2 regions of the Streptomyces sp. NPDC012825 genome follow, and region 1 is predicted to be linked to the other one. Evidence: riboswitches for the same ligand, from Rfam matches in the RefSeq annotation. Region 1 holds a riboswitch; the other holds the start of a gene.

Region 1 (5,453 bases):
CTCGCCACCGCCGCCGCCGAGGGCACCGCCCCCGGCTTCGTCCTGGTCGACACGCGCTCCACCGCCTCCTGGGACCAGGGGCACGTCCCCGGCGCCGTCCACCTGCCGACCGCGCTCGTTCCCGAGCAGGCCGAAGCGCTGCTCGACCGGTCCGTGCCGGTCGTCACGTACTGCTGGGGTCCCGGCTGCAACGGCGCCACCCGCGCCGCGCTCGCCCTCGCGGAGCGGGGCTTCCCGGTCAAGGAGATGCTCGGCGGCTTCGAGTACTGGGTGCGGGAGGGCTTCGCGTACGAGACGTGGGAAGGGCCCGCGGAGAAGGCCGCCGACCCCCTGACGGCCCCGGTCGACGCCGACGACTGCGGGTGCTGAGGGAGGGGGCGACGGGAACCGATTTCAGGATTGCCCCGGTCATGCCGTACAGTCGTGTTTACCGACGCGGGGTGGAGCAGCTCGGTAGCTCGCTGGGCTCATAACCCAGAGGTCGCAGGTTCAAATCCTGTCCCCGCTACTCAGTAGTGACGAAGGCCCGGATCCTCTTGGATCCGGGCCTTCGTCGTTCTCCGGGGCCTTCGTCGTTCCCCCGGTGTTTCCGGTTGACCTTGACGCGACGTCAAGATCTAGCGTTTCCGTCATGGAGTGGTCGATCCAGGAGATCGCCAAGAAGGCCGGCACCACCAGCCGCACCCTCCGGCACTACGGGGAGCGCGGACTGCTGGAGCCGAGCCGGATCGGCGCGAACGGTTACCGGTACTACGACCGGGCGGCGCTCGTGCGGTTGCAGCGGATCCTGCTGCTGCGCGAGCTGGGGCTCTCGCTGCCCGCCATCGCGGAGGTCCTCGCGGGCCAGCGGGACACCTCCGCCGCCCTGCGCACCCATCTCGCCCTCCTGGAGCAGGAGCGCGAGCGCATCGGACGCCAGATCATGTCGGTGCGGACCACTCTCCACAAGACCGAGAAGGGAGAGGAACTCATGGCGGACGAGATGTTCGACGGTTTCGACCACACGAGATACGAGGAGGAGGTCACCCACCGCTGGGGTCGCGAGGCGTACGAGCAGGGCGACCGGTGGTGGCGCTCGCTGGACGAGGAGCAGAAGCGGGCGTTCATGGAGGAGCAGGCCGGCATCGCCCGCGACTTCGGGAAGGCGGCACGGGACGGTCTGGCCGCCGACAGCGACGAGGTGCAGGCCCTCGCGCGGCGCCAGGTCGCCTGGCTGTCGACCACCACGGCGCCGACCAGGGAGTACGTGATCGGCCTCGGCCGGATGTACGTCGACGACCCCCGCTTCACCAGGAACTACGACAGGTACGGCGAGGGCACCGCGGTCCTCGTCCGGGACGCGCTGGCGGTCTACGCCGAGCGGAACATGTAGCTCCCGGGCGGCCTCCCGTCGGCTTTTCGGGCGGCCCACGTCAGCTTTTCGGGCGGCCCCGTCGGCTTCTCGCGCGGCCCCCGTCGGCCTCCCGGACGGCTCCGTACGCCGGTCGGCCGTGCGGAGTCGCCGTCCGCCGGGGCTGCGGCCACCCTGGAAGGGCGCGGTACGGGGCCGCGGCCGGGCGGACCGGGCAGGAGAGAACAGGTGGGGCACCCCCCAGGATCGGCGGGCGCAGGGAGGCGGGGCGGCGAGGGCCGTCCCGCGTACCGGGGCACCCGGCGGTTCATCCGCGCGCTGCCGCCGCTGATCATCGTGGGCGGTGTCCTCTTCGACGTGACGACCCCCGCCCCGTACACCGCCTCGCCGATGCTCGCCGCCGCCCCGCTGGTCGCCGCGCCCTTCTTCTCCCTGCTCACGACCCTCCTCACCGGGATCGCCGCCGTTCTCGCCTCGGTCGGCCTCTACCTCTTCAGCGACGACGTCACCCGCGCCCCGGCCGTCGCCGAGACCCTGACCGTGTGCACCGTCTCCGGACTCGCCCTCCTCATCAACCGGGTGGTGCGCCGCAGCGGCGAGCGGCTCGCCTCGGCGCGGGTCATCGCGGAGACCGCGCAGAAGGCGGTGCTGCCGACGCCCGCCGAGCGGATCGGCGGGCTGCGGTGCGCGGCCCGTTACGAGGCGGCGCAGGCGGACGCGTTCATCGGTGGCGACCTCTTCGCCGTGCAGGACACCCCGCACGGGGTGCGGCTCGTGGTCGGGGACGTACGGGGCAAGGGCCTCGACGCGGTCGAGGCCGTCGCCGTCGTCATCGGGGCCTTCCGGGAAGCGGCCGAGCAGGAGCGGACCCTGGAGGGCGTGGCACAGCGGCTCGAACGGGCGCTGGACCGGGAGGGCACCCGCCGGGACAGCCTCGACGCCGTCGAGGGGTTCACCACCGCCGTCCTGGCCGAGATCCCGCGCTCCGACGGCAGCGGCACCTTCGACGGCTTCGTACGGGTGGTCAACCGGGGGCACCCGCCCCCGCTGGTGCTGCACGGGGACGGGCGGGTCGAACCGGTCGACCCGATCCGGCCGGCGCTGCCCCTCGGCATGGGGGACCTCGCGTCGTGGCCGGACCGCGCCGAGGCCCGGCCGTATCCGCCGGGCACGACGCTGCTCTTCTACACCGACGGCCTCTCGGAGGCGCGGAACGCCCAGGGCGTCTTCTACGACCCGGCGGAGCGGCTGTCCGGGCGGATCTTCCCCGGCCCGGAGGAGGTGCTCGACGCGCTCGTGGACGACGTACGGCTCCACACGGGCGGCGGGGCGACGGACGACATGGCGCTGCTCGCGCTGAGCCGCCCGGCGGCGGGGCAGCCGGAGCGGCGCCGGACGATGCCGGTGGTGCCGCCCGGCGGGTCCCGTCGCTGATTCGGAGGCGGGTCCCGTCGCCTCTCCGGAGGTGGGCCGCGGTCCCGTCACCAGGGGTAGTCGGCAGGTCTCCCTGCGATAACAATTGACGAACCGTCAGGTTGCGGGAGTTTTAGCCTTCCTGGACCTCGCCTCGCTGAAGGGGGGTCAAGTCGGACCATTCCCTGCCAATTCAATGAACGATCACGGGGAACGGCTTGGAATAGAGACCCCCTGTCTATTAACGTTCGATAACGCAGCGCGGTCGTCCCAGCCGTCGCAAGAGACGGCACCGTGCGCATGCGCCGAATCCCGAAAGGGAACCGGGGAACCACCATTTGGGGTGAATCGAGCCCTTCGCACCCGTGCGACCGGGCCCGTAGGAGACCTTCCTGCTCCGAACCCGTCAGCTAACCCGGTAGGCGAGAAGGAAGGAAAGGAGCGCGCCTCCGTGGCGTCCAACACCCCTGCCCCCGAAGCCCCCTTCGATGCCTTCGGCGGCGGTGCGGCCTCCTCCGTCCCGGACACCGAGTGGAATCCCACCGAGGACTCCCTCCGCGCCCAGAACCGCTCCGGCGGCCGGCACCGGGTCGTCAAGCAGCGCTCCGGCTTCGCCCGTTCCTCCACCGTCCTCGGCGTCGGCGTCATCGCGGCCGTCGGCGCGGGCGGCCTCGCCACCGCGCAGGACAAGCCGCCGGTGGCCATATCGCTCCCGGACCTTCCGGACCTGAACCTGCCCGACGCCCACGACCTCCCCGGCGTCGGCACCCTCCTGTCCGACCAGGAGGAGGAGCGGGAGACGGTCCCCGCGGACCGCGCCAATCCGAACCCGCTGACCTCCGCCACGTACACCACCGAGGCCGACGGGCAGGCCGCGCGGACCGGGCAGGTCACGCGGGCGAGCCTGACGACGACGGCGGACGCCCCGAGCACCGCCGACGCCGGCGAGGCCCTGCGCGCCCGCATCCTCCAGCAGGCCGAGCAGCAGCAGGCCTCCGCCGACGCCGCCGAGAAGGCCGCGGTGGAGAAGGCGGCCGCCGAGAAGGCCGCCGCCGAGGCGCAGGCCAAGGCCGACGCGGCGGAGAAGGAGGCCGCGGAGGCGAAGGCGAAGGCCGAGGCGGAGGCCAAGGCCAAGGCGGAGGAGGAAGCCAGGGCGAAGGCCGAGGCCGAGCGCCTCGCCCAGCTCGCCGCCAGCTACTCGATGCCCCTCTCCTCGTACAGCCTCACCGCCACCTACATGCAGTCCGGCTCGATGTGGTCCTCCGGCTACCACACCGGCCTCGACTTCGCGGCCCCCACCGGCACCCCGCTCAAGGCGGTCCACGGCGCCACGGTCAAGTCGGCGGGCTGGTCCGGCTCCTACGGCTACCGGATCGTCCTGGAGCTGGAGGACGGCACCGAGGTCTGGTACTGCCACCTCTCCTCCATGACGGTCTCCGCCGGCCAGACCGTGGGCACCGGCGAGACGATCGGCCGCGTCGGCGCCACCGGGAACGTCTCCGGCGCCCACCTCCACCTGGAGATCCACCCCGGCGGCGGCGACGGCGTCGACCCGGCGGCCTGGCTGCGCTCCAAGGGCCTGACGGTCTGACCCCGGAGACCCGGAAACCGGGAAACCATACGAAAACCGCGTGGAGACCCTCCGGAAACCGCGCGGAATAGGCCCGGCGGCGGGGACCGTTGACCACCCCATGACCTCTCTCCGTACGCTGGGCACGTCCGACCTGCACGTCTTCCCGCTCGCCCTCGGCGGCAACGTCTTCGGCTGGACCGCCGACGAGGCGCAGTCCTTCGCCGTCCTCGACGCCTACGCCGCCGCGGGCGGCAACTTCATCGACTCCGCCGACGTCTACTCGGCCTGGGCCGAGGGCAACGAGGGCGGCGAGTCCGAGACCGTCATCGGCCGCTGGCTCGCCTCCCGGGGCAACCGCGACGATGTCGTCGTCGCCACCAAGGCGGGCGCCCACCCCCGGTTCAAGGGGCTCTCCGCCCCCACGATCAAGGCCGCCGCCGAGGAGTCCCTGCGCCGCCTCGGCACCGACCGCATCGACCTGTACTACACCCACTTCGACGACGAGTCCGTCCCCGTCGAGGAGATCGTCACCGCCCTCGACCAGCTGGTGAGGGACGGCAAGGTACGGGCCGTCGCCGCCTCCAACATCTCCCCGGAGCGGCTCCGCGCCTCCCTCGACTTCGCCGAGGCCGAGGGCCTCGCCCGCTACGTCGCCCTCCAGCCGCACTACAACCTGGTCTCCCGCGAGACCTACGAGGGCCCGCTCCTGGAGACCGCCGAGAAGACGGGGCTCGCCGCCGTCCCGTACTACGGCCTGGCCTCCGGCTTCCTCACCGGCAAGTACCGCCCCGGCGGCAGCGTCGACAGCGCCCGCGCCGCCGGAGCCGGCAAGCACCTCGACACCGAGCGGGGCCGGGCCGTGCTCTCCGCGCTCGACGCGGTCGCCGGGGCGCACGGCGCGGAGCCCGCCGCCGTCGCCCTCGCCTGGCTCGCCTCCCGGCCGACGGTCGTCGCGCCGATCGCCTCGGCCCGTACGGTCGAACAGCTCCCGGCCCTGGTCGCGTCCGCCGGCCTGGAACTCACGGAGGAGGAGCTGACCCTCCTGACCGAGGCGTCGGCGGTCCGGGGCTGACGCCGGACGGGTCCTAACCGCGGTAGGGGTTGTAGCCGCCGTAG
Region 2 (5,453 bases), on a different contig from region 1:
ACGAGCGCCAGCGGTTGATCCCGGCCGACCGGGCGCGGGGGCGTGCGGGGCTCCCCGCGCCCGGGCGGCGCCGTCAACGGCCGGCGTGCGCGGCGCGGCGGATCGTGGCGTCGAGGAGGGCGAGGGCGTCGTCGGCCGTGCGCCCGGGGGCCCGGTTCCACGGACCGATGAGGTCCCGCCACCCCCGCGACCGCAGCTCGGTCATGATCCAGGCGGCCGCCTCGTTCATGGTGTCCGTGCCGCCGTAGCCGAGGCGGTGGGCGGCGAGGAGCGCCCCGCAGACGCAGCGGGCCCCCCGTCTGTCGCGCAGCTTGTACGGGGCGTTCTGCCAGCCCCACTCGGTCAGGACGAGGCGCGCGTAGCCGAGGTGGACCGAGGGGCGCAGCTCGGCCCGGCCGACCCGGCGCCACACGTGGAGGCGGTCCGGCAGCACGGCTCCGATCCGGCCGGGGAGGCGGCGCTCGACGGGGCCCGGGGCCGGAAGCGCGTCGAGCGCCTCGGCCACGAGCCGCTCCACGGGCACGCTGAGCAGGTCCCGCCAGCTCTCCTCCCGGCCCGGCGCCGGGGGTTCGGGGGCGGGCGCCGGCGGTTCGGGGGCGGTCCAGTCGGTGACGATCCGCTGCCAGACGGCGCTCTCGTAGAGGGCGGCCGCCTCGCGGTCGAGGACGTCGGGGGTGTCGGGGGTGAGCTGGGGGGCGGCGGGGGACATCGGGCGGCTCCTGGGTCGGGCGCTTCATCCTTCGGGAGGAATGTCGGCTTTGAGCATCTTGCCCTTGAATGCCAGCGATCGCCCTCGGGTGCCCCAAAGCGCCCCTTTACGCCCCCAGAGGCCCCACCTCGCCGATTTTCGTCTTATTTCCCCATCAATGGAAGTACATCGCATATTCGGACATAACCCGCCTGGTGACGCGACTCACTCCGCACGGGCCGCCGCACCGCGCCGCCCTCCCCCACCCCTTACCGCACAAGGAAGTTCGGCGTTTCCCGAGCCCGACCGATCTTGAATTCCTCGAATTCGGTGATCCTTTTGCGAGGAACGACGTCCTGATCCTCTTGTTATTCGCCGCATTACTGGCCTACGGTCACCTCCATTCGAGCGGAACGCCTAATCCTGCCACCGCTCGGAAACCTCCCTTTTCACCCGACGGCAGGAGCGGGGGACCCACGAATACGCCGGTCCGGATTCCGGAACGGCTCGGGGTGCAGCCGCGTGCGCGCGGCCGGACATCTCCCGTCCGAACCCGACAGCTCACCTCGTAGGCGCCGGAGAGGAATCCGTCATGCCTGCACACGGCAAGCACCGCCGCCCCCGCCGCAACCACGTCTCCCGTGGCCTCGCCCTGGTCGGCGCCGGTGGAGCCGCCCTGGCCCTGCCCCTGATCGCCCCCGCCACGGCCGGCGCCGCGCCCGCCGCCGGGACCCCGGAGATCGCCGCCACGGCCTTCACCGCCCCGGCCGCCGCCAAGGCTCCGGCCGCCCCGGCGACCACGCGCACGTACACCGTCGTGAGCGGTGACTCGCTTTCCCTGATCGCCCACAAGAAGGGAATTCAGGGAGGCTGGAAGAGCCTTTACCGCGCCAACCAGAGCGCCGTGGGTGACAATCCGTCACTCATCCACCCGGGTCTGGAACTGACGATTCATCGGGGCACTGCCAAGGCCGCCCCGACGCAGGCGGAGAAGCGGGAAAAGACGGGGCGGAAGGCCACCGCGAAGGCGGAGAAGTCCGCTTCGACCGAACGGGCGAACCGCTCCGAGCGCCGCGCGACCGCGCCGTCCGCCGGCACGGGGGCCTCCGCCGCCGCCCCGGCCTCCGCCGCCGTTCCGGCCGCCCCGGTCGAGGCCGCTCCGGTCGCCGCCACCCAGTACACCGACAACCTCGACGGCTGGATCCGGCAGTCGCTGGACGTCATGGCCCAGCACGGCATCCCCGGTTCCTACGAGGGCATCCACCGCAACATCATGCGCGAGTCCTCCGGGAACCCGCTGGCCATCAACAACTGGGACATCAACGCCGTCAACGGCACCCCCTCGAAGGGCCTCCTCCAGGTCATCGAGCCGACCTTCCTGGCCTACCACGTGCCCGGCACGTCGATGGACATGTACGACCCGGTCGCCAACATCACCGCCGCCTGCAACTACGCGGCCGACCGCTACGGCTCCATCGACAACGTCGACAGCGCGTACTAGTCCGCACCGGGTGCTTCCGGGGCGCCCCGGCCCCGGAAGTGCCCGGTGAACCAGGAGGCGGCGAGCTCCGCCACCTCCTCCAGGGCTCCGGGCTCCTCGAAGAGGTGGGTGGCGCCCTCCACCACGGCCAGCCGGTTCTCGCAGCGCAGCAGCGCCCCGGCCCGTCGGTTGAGGTCCAGGACCAGCGGGTCCTCGCCCCCCACCACCAGGAGCGTCGGGGCGCGCACCCCGGCGAGCCGGTCGGCCGCGAGGTCCGGCCGGCCGCCGCGCGAGACGACGGCGGCGACGGGGGACGCGGGATCGCCCGCCGCCCACAGCGCGGCCGCCGCGCCCGTGCTCGCGCCGAAGTAGCCGAGCGGGAGACCCGCGACACCGGGCCGCTCGGCCAGCCGTTCCGTGACCCCGGCGAGCCGGCCCGCGAGGAGCGGGGTGTCGAAGACGTGCGCCCGATCGGCCGCCTCGGCCTCGCCGAGCAGGTCGAACAGCAGGGTCCCGAGACCGGCCCTGTTCAACTCCGCGGCGACCGCCCGGTTCCGGGGGCTGTGGCGGCTGCTGCCGCTGCCGTGGGCGAACAGGACGAGACCGACGGCTCCCTCGGGCACGGCCAGCCTTCCCGCGAGGGCGGTGCCGTCGACCGGAATCCGTACGTCCGTGTCCCGGACGACGGGGTCGCGCGCGGCCCGGCTCCGGTCCAGACAGGCGATCACCTCGTCGTCCGGCGTCTGCGGGAAGTCCCGGTAGAACTGGCCGACGGCGTAGAACCCCTCCGGGGTGTCGACGCCGACGGTCTCGTCGGCCTCGCCGCCGAGCCGGGCCGTCCAGCCGGGCGGCGCGACCGGCACCGCGAGGACGATCCGGGCCGCGCCCCGGGCGCGGACCACCCGGCAGGCCGCCAGGGCCGTGGCGCCGGTGGCGAGCCCGTCGTCGACGACGAGGACCGTCCGTCCTTCGAGCGGGACGGGTGTCCGGCTGCCCCGGTAACGGCGGGCGCGCTGCTCCAGCTCGGCCAGTTCCCGCTCCTCCACGGCTGCCAGTGCGCGGGCGTCCACGCCGGTCTCGTGCAGCACCTGCTCGTTGAGCACCCGGACCCCGCCCTCGCCGATCGCCCCCATCGCGACCTCCGGCCGACGGGGCACGCCCAGCTTCCGGACGAGACAGATGTCGAGGGGGGCGCCGAGGGCGTCGGCGACCTCCGCGGCCACCGGCACGCCGCCGCGCGGAAGGCCGAGGACCACGACGTCCCGGCCCTTGAAGTGGTCGAGCCGGGCGGCGAGCCGCCGTCCCGCGTCGCTGCGATCGCTGAAGACCATGGTCCGACGCCCTTCCGCCCGTGCGGCCGCCCGGGCGGGCCCGGGACGGACGACCGCGTTCTTCCAGGGTAGGCGCGTCGGGCCGCTCGGCGAGGCGGGCCGCGGGTGTGCCGCGGGCGTTCCCGTCAGGCGGCGAGGAAGGCCTCGATGGCCTCGGCGAGGGCCTTCGGGGTCTCCTCGGGGGCGTAGTGCCCGGCGTCCTCGATGACTTCGAGGCGTGCGTTGGGGTACCACCGCAGCCAGGTGCCCTCCATCGCCTCGGCGCCGAGCGCCGGGTCGTGCGCGCCGACGACGAGGAGGACGGGCGTGGGGTTGTCGCGGACGCGCTCGTGGAAGTCGGCGCGGGACCAGGAGTCCAGATAGGCCCGGAAGGCCGTGGCGGAGGAGCGGTCGAGGGAGCGGTCGACGAGCGCGCCCAGCCAGGCGTCGTCGTACCGGCCTCCGGTGGTGTGGTCGATGATCACGCGCCGGCGGGCCGGATCCCCCGCGGCTCCGGCGAAGAGCTCCCAGGACTCCCCGTCGAGGGGGAACCCGGCGGCGGAGACCGGTGAGACGCCGATGAGCGAGCGGACGCGGTCGGGGGCTTCGAGGAGCACCAGCTGGGCCGCCTTGCCGCCCATGGAGTGGCCGATGACGGAGAAGGAGTCCCAGCCGAGGTCGTCGGCGACCGCCAGGGCGTCGGCCGCGACCTCCTCCATCGTGTAGGCGCCCTCGTGGTCGAGCGCCTCGCCGTAGCCCCGGCAGTCGACGAAGGCGTAGGTGCCGACGTCACCGTCCAGATGGGCGCGCAGCGGGGCGAAGCTGGTGCAGTCGCCGAACCAGTTGTGGAGGACGAGTGCCCTCCCCGGCCCTTCGCCGTGGACGTCGTACGGAAGAACCCGGCCGGTCATCGTGCCCCCTGGTCGCGCGGTGACGCCGCCGCGCGTCGTCGGCGGCGGTCGACCACCGAGTGTGACGGCCCGGACGCGTGTGGTCAACGTCTCCGTCCGGTGGAGGGTCCTCCGGGATGCGGGGGCTTCGGCCCCGGGGGCATCCTTGCTGTGTGACCTCGCACGGCGCTTCCGGCTCCGGCCCGGCGGGCGGTACCGGGCGTCCGTACGGGAGCGGAGCCGGCGACGAGCCCGCTTCCGGTTCCCTGACGTGGGCGCTCGCGGAGGCGGCCCTCGGGGTTGTGGAGGAGGTCGGCGGATACGCGGGCGGGGTGTATCTGCGCTCCGAGACGCCGGGGCTGCTGAGGCTCGCGGTCCTCGTGGGGCTGCCGGGGCCGTTGTTCCGCCCGTGGTGGCGGATGCACGCCAACCGGCCGTTCCCGGTGGCGGAGGTCCACCGGTCGGGCCAGGCCGTCCACCTCGCCGACGTCGAGGAGGCGATGCGGCGCTTCCCCCAGCTGGTGGCGAGCCTGCCGTTCCCCTTCGCCTCGCTGTACGCGCCGGTCCTCGCGGGCCGTGAGCGCTTCGGCGTGCTCGTGGCGCTGCGCGCGCCCACTCCGGGCGTTCCGGTGGACGTGCGGGACCGGAGCCGGATGACGCGGGGCGCGCTCCGCCTCGGTGAAGCCCTCACCGAGCTGTCCCGCCGGGGGACGGTGGTCGAGTGGACGGGCGATCCGGTGTGCGTGCAGCTGCCGACCGGTTCGGGACCGCCGGTGCGGTTCGGCTCCTTCGAATGGGACCTGCTCTCGGGCGCCGTCACGATGGACGACGGCCTCCTGGGCATCCTCGGGGCGGGCGTGACCTCGCCCTGCACGATCGAGGTCCTCACCTCCCTCCTGGAACCGGAGGACGGGTACGCGCTGTGGGCGGCGGCCCGGCACGCGACGGGCGCCGGCGGGCGCCCCCTGGTGCGCAGGCTCCGGCTGAAGGGTCCGGACGGCGGGCTGCACCTCCTGGAGGTGTCCGCACGCGCGCGGCGGACCGGCACCGGGAAGGGGTCCCGGCTCGCGGGCACCCTCGTCGAC

What was found. Region 1 has a riboswitch for cyclic di-AMP ahead of ACFY7E_RS08660 (M23 family metallopeptidase). Riboswitches for the same ligand answer to the same signal wherever they lie in the genome.
Region 2: another riboswitch for cyclic di-AMP. It lies ahead of ACFY7E_RS17320 (transglycosylase SLT domain-containing protein); the one in region 1 lies ahead of ACFY7E_RS08660 (M23 family metallopeptidase).

The regions. Positions count from the first base shown of each region.
Region 1 covers NZ_JBIBBZ010000003.1:21,505-26,957, reverse strand. The annotation lists gene ACFY7E_RS08680 (rhodanese-like domain-containing protein) at 1-369, shown strand, start outside; tRNA gene ACFY7E_RS08675 (tRNA-Met) at 435-508, shown strand; gene ACFY7E_RS08670 (MerR family transcriptional regulator) at 632-1,372, shown strand; gene ACFY7E_RS08665 (PP2C family protein-serine/threonine phosphatase) at 1,580-2,785, shown strand; cyclic di-AMP (ydaO/yuaA leader) riboswitch at 3,058-3,204, shown strand; gene ACFY7E_RS08660 (M23 family metallopeptidase) at 3,216-4,355, shown strand; gene ACFY7E_RS08655 (aldo/keto reductase) at 4,456-5,409, shown strand; gene ACFY7E_RS08650 (PrsW family intramembrane metalloprotease) at 5,423-5,453, opposite strand, start outside.
Region 2 covers NZ_JBIBBZ010000007.1:3,140-8,592, reverse strand. The annotation lists partial or broken gene ACFY7E_RS17330 (phosphocholine-specific phospholipase C) at 1-18, shown strand, start outside; gene ACFY7E_RS17325 (hypothetical protein) at 74-709, opposite strand; cyclic di-AMP (ydaO/yuaA leader) riboswitch at 1,093-1,276, shown strand; gene ACFY7E_RS17320 (transglycosylase SLT domain-containing protein) at 1,281-2,189, shown strand; gene ACFY7E_RS17315 (phosphoribosyltransferase family protein) at 2,186-3,499, opposite strand; gene ACFY7E_RS17310 (alpha/beta fold hydrolase) at 3,625-4,389, opposite strand; gene ACFY7E_RS17305 (SpoIIE family protein phosphatase) at 4,542-5,453, shown strand, end outside.